Regions from separate parts of the Micromonospora sp. WMMC264 genome, predicted to be linked through region 1. Evidence: riboswitches for the same ligand, from Rfam matches in the RefSeq annotation. Region 1 holds a riboswitch; the other holds the start of a gene.
What was found. A riboswitch is a leader RNA that binds a small molecule or an ion and turns the genes downstream of it on or off. The one in region 1 is predicted to bind cobalamin.
Positions count from the first base shown of each region.

Region 1 (2,195 bases):
GCCCGCCCAACCGGTCTGCACGTCCGACGTGGACGCCACCGCGCTCGTGACGCAGGCGCTGCGCGCCGCGGACCGTCCGGCCGACGCCGCCGCCGGGCTGCGCTGGCTGGTGTCCGTTCAGCGTGCCGACGGCGGCTTCGCCAACGCGGCCGGCACACCGAACGCCAACAGCACCGGCCTCGCCGCGCAGGCCCTGCGCGACGGTCACCGGCTGCCGGCCTGGGCGCGGTCCCGGGCGTTCCTCGCCGGACTCCAGGTCGGCTGCGCCGGGGCGCCCGCCGACCGGGGCGCTGTCGACTTCGACGGTGGCGGCTTCGACCCGGCCACCGCGCCCCGGGCCACCGCCCAGGCCGTCCTCGGTCTCACCGGGGTCGGGTACGCCCGTCTGTCCGCCGCCGGCGCCGACCCCGGCGCACCGGTGCTCGCCTGCCCGTGAACCGCCTCGCCGCTCACCCGATCACAGGAGGACCCGTGTTCCGTCACCGTCCCACCGCCCGCACCTGGATGGCCGGCCTGCTGGCCGCCGTCGTGGCCGGCGTCGCGCTGACCGCAGTCGAACCCGCGCCCCGGTCGGCGCACGCCGCCGCCTGCGTCGGCACCTCGGGAGTCACTGTGGTCGTCGACTTCGCCGCGCTCGGCGGCGGCGTACAGGTCGCCTGTGCGCCGGGCGATCCGGCCACCGGCCTGGCCGCGCTTCAGGCCGCCGGCTTCACCGTCACCGGCACCGCCCGCTGGGGCCTGGCCTTCGTCTGCCGGATCAACGGCAAGCCCACCGCCGCGACCGAGCCGTGCGTCAACACCCCGCCGGCCACCGCGTACTGGTCGTACTGGCACGCGTCCAGCGGTGGCTCCTGGTCCTACAGCACGTCGGGGGCGACCGGCTACAACCCCGCGCCGGGCAGCGTCGAGGGCTGGTCCTTCGGCGCCGGCGCCCCGCCGAGCATCGCCGCTCCCTGAACCGCGGCTGCGAACGGTGTGACCAGCGGCGCACCGGGTACCGGCAGCTGCTCTGGCGTCGTCGCGCGCCCGGGCGGTACGGTGTCGGCACCCGGTGCGCCGGGCACAACTGCATACGTCCCGTGTGGGGGGAAGCCGGTTCGAAGCCGGCGCTGACCCGCAACCGTGAGCGAGAGTCCCTTTCGCGAGCCGGAATGCCCCGCCCGGGACGAGCGGCTTCCACTGTCGAGGTCTACAGGGTGAAGTCCGGGCCGCCGAGGTCCGACCACCCCGCCCACCGCAGCACGCGGAGCGGGGTGTCCGTCTCTCGGGGTGCTTTCCGGAGGTTTCACCGACCGCTCTGCGAAAGGCACCCCTGATGCCCCTGTCCCGGCGTCTCACCACCGGTCTCGGTACAGCCACGGTGACGGCTCTCGCCGCGATCACCGGCACCCCGCCGGCCGTTGTCGCGGCACCCGCCCCGGCCCACATCACCGCCGCCCGCGACGCCGCGTCCTGGCTGGCCGGCGAGTTCACCGACGGGGCGCTGCCCGGCCCGTTCGCCCCCGAGGACTGGGGGCTGACCATCGACGGCCTGGTCGCGCTGTCCGCCACCGGCGTCGACGCACCGACCCGGCAGGCGGCGACCGCGCAGGTCGCGACACACGTACGGTCCTACAACAGCTACGACGACTGGGGCATCGAGGGCTTCACCGACGGCGGGGCCACCGCCAAACTGCTCTACGCCGCGGCCGCCGCCGACGCGGACCCCACCGACTTCGGCGGCTACGACCTGCGGGCGGAAACCCTGTCGCTGATCGCCACGGCCGACGCCGGGCACCAGCGGGGACGGATCACCAGCCGTACCACCGCCGACAGCGGCCCGGACGCCAGCAACACCTTCGACCAGTCCTTCGCCGTGCTCGGCCTGGCCCGCAGCGGCGACCTGCCACAGGATCCGGTGGACTTCCTGATCCGGCAGCAGTGCGCGGCGGGCGGCTTCCGGCTCTACCCGGACGCCGCCGACGGGCCGTCGCCGTCCTGCGACGACCAGCCCGGCGCCACCCTCGACGTCGACTCGACCGCGATGGCCGTGCAGGCGTTGCTGGCCGCCGCCGAGGACGGCGCCACGGGCGCCGGCGACGCCGCCCGCAAGGGCGCCGACTGGCTGGTCACCCAGCAGCACGCCGACGGTTCCTTCGGCGGCTCGGGACCCACCACCGGCGCGAACTCCAACAGCACCGGCCTGGCCGGGCAGG
Region 1 covers NZ_CP114907.1:1,533,631-1,535,825, forward strand. The annotation lists gene O7542_RS06340 (peptidase) at 1-436, shown strand, start outside; gene O7542_RS06345 (hypothetical protein) at 505-957, shown strand; cobalamin riboswitch at 1,042-1,179, shown strand; gene O7542_RS06350 (terpene cyclase/mutase family protein) at 1,316-2,195, shown strand, end outside.

Region 2 (2,195 bases), 410 kb from region 1:
TGCACCGCGACGAACAGCGCGCCGAGCAGCACCAGCTGTGCCGCCACCGGGCCCGCGTCGGGCCGGACGAACTGCGGCAGGAACGCCACGCTGAACAGGATCATCTTCGGGTTGAGCAGGTTCGTGAGCAGCCCGCGCCGGAACGCCCGCCCGGCGCCGCCGCCGTCCGCCCCGTCCGCCGCGACGCCGGGCCGGCCCGTGCCGCGCAGCGCCCGCAGGCCCAGCACGATCAGGTACGCCGCACCGGCCCACCGGATCGCGGTGAACAGCACCGGGGACGCGGCGATCACGGTGGCGAGTCCGGCCACCACGGCGGCGACGTGCACCGCCTCCCCGGCCGCGACCCCGAGCGCCGCCACCGCCCCGGCCCGCGCGCCGTACCGGGTGGCGTTGGCGAGCACGAACATCATGTCCGGCCCGGAGGTGAGCATGAGCACCACGATCGCGGCCAGGTATCCCGCGAGCGTGGCCGCCGACAGTCCGAGCACGCCTCAGCCCTCCTCGGCGCCGTCGAGCAGCGCCCGGCGCAGCGCCAGCCGGTGTTCGCGCCGGATCTGCGCCTCCCGGTAGCGCCGCCGGTCACCGTCGGTGCCGGGCAGCAGCGGCGGCACCGGCCGGGGCTGGCCCTCGTCGTCCACGGCCACCATCACCAGGTGCGCGGTCGCCACGTCCACCGGCGGCACCGCGCGGTCCCAGCGGTCCGCGCTGACCTTCACGGCCACCTCCATCGAGCTGCGGCCGGCCCAGGTGATCCGGGCGTCCACGTGCACCACGTCACCGACGCGGACAGCGCGCAGGAAGGCCGTCTCGTCGATGGCGGCGGTGACGGCCGGTCCGTCGGAGTGGCGGGCGGCGACCACCCCGGCGACCGAGTCGATCAGGTTGAGGATCCGGCCGCCGTGCACCGTGCCCATCAGGTTGGTGTGGTGCTGGTCCATGATCTGCGACAGGGTCAGGTGCGACGCCGACGGTGGTCGGCCGGTGAGGGTGATGGCATCGGTCACGGTGCGGTTCCGTCCTCGCAGAAGCGGACCGCCGACCGGACGGGGGAGTTGCACGTCGAGGCACGCCGACGGCTCCCGCCCGGCGTGTCACCCGCCCGACCCACCCGCGAGGTCGACGGCAGCGCGCACCGGTGGTACGCGCGACGCGGGCAGGTCTTCGGACTCGCGGGCCCGACCGGGGTCGCCGGTCGCCTACCGGCCGTCGCTTCCCAGGCCGGTGGCCCAGTGCTGTTGACGGCTGTCGTTCCCACTCACCGCTGCGGGGCAGTCCCGGACTTCCACCGGGTTCCCTCTTACGACACCCGGCCGTCGCCGACCGGGTGAACCAGCGCTCCCGGCAGCCTAACCCAGCCCCGACCCGCCCTCGCCGCGACCCGCGTTCCGCCCTTCGGCGCACTGCCCCCGGCCGTCCCACAGGCGCGCAGGCTCCGGCACACCCGGTGCCGCCCCGCATGCGCCGTCCGCATGGCGGGACGTCTCTCCCGCTCATCAGGAAGCCGGGCGGACCCGCGTCAGCGGGCGACGGGTCAGGAGGCGCGGCGGCGTCGAAGCAGTAGCGCGGTCACGCCGGCTGCCGCCACCGCGGCGACCGCTCCGCCGACCAGGATTCCCACCGGCAGACCGCCGTCGTCGGCGCCCGTCGAGGCGTCGGCACTCGCCGGAGACGCGTCCGCGCCTGCCGCAGCGCCCGCCGAGACGTCCGCGGAGGCGGCCGGCGAGGGAGTGGCCGGTGACGGGGCGGCCGCCGGGGGAGCGGCCGGGTCGGCGACGGTGAAGCGGTACGAGCCCTGGACCGGGTGGCCGTCGCGCGAGACCACGCGGTAGGCGACGGTGTAGGTGCCGTTGGCCAGCGGCTCCTCGATCGTCACCGTGCCCGTCGCGCCGTCCACGGCGGGCGCGCTCGCGGGCACCTGACGGTCGGTGGAGTCGCGCAGCGTGATGGTGGTGAAGGCCGGGTTGAGCCGTTGCAGGAACCGCAGCGTCACCTGCGTCGGCGCGGTGGTGAGCCGGGCGTCGCGGGCCGGCGTGGCCTCCTGCAGCGAGTTGTGCGCCGCCGCGGGCGTGGCCGGGACCAGCAGCAGCGCCGCGGTGAACAGCGCGGCGAGGAGTGCGGAGACGGTACGGGTACGCATGACGCGCCTTCCTGGTCGTGGTCAGCGTCGTGGTCAGCCGAGCAGTTGCTGGCCGATC
Region 2 covers NZ_CP114907.1:1,943,959-1,946,153, forward strand. The annotation lists gene O7542_RS07910 (LysE family translocator) at 1-488, opposite strand, end outside; gene O7542_RS07915 (acyl-CoA thioesterase) at 492-1,004, opposite strand; cobalamin riboswitch at 1,135-1,336, opposite strand; gene O7542_RS07920 (copper resistance CopC family protein) at 1,532-2,137, opposite strand; gene O7542_RS07925 (Dyp-type peroxidase) at 2,171-2,195, opposite strand, start outside.
Region 2: linked by a shared signal. The riboswitch ahead of O7542_RS07915 (acyl-CoA thioesterase) and the one ahead of O7542_RS06350 (terpene cyclase/mutase family protein) in region 1 are both predicted to bind cobalamin.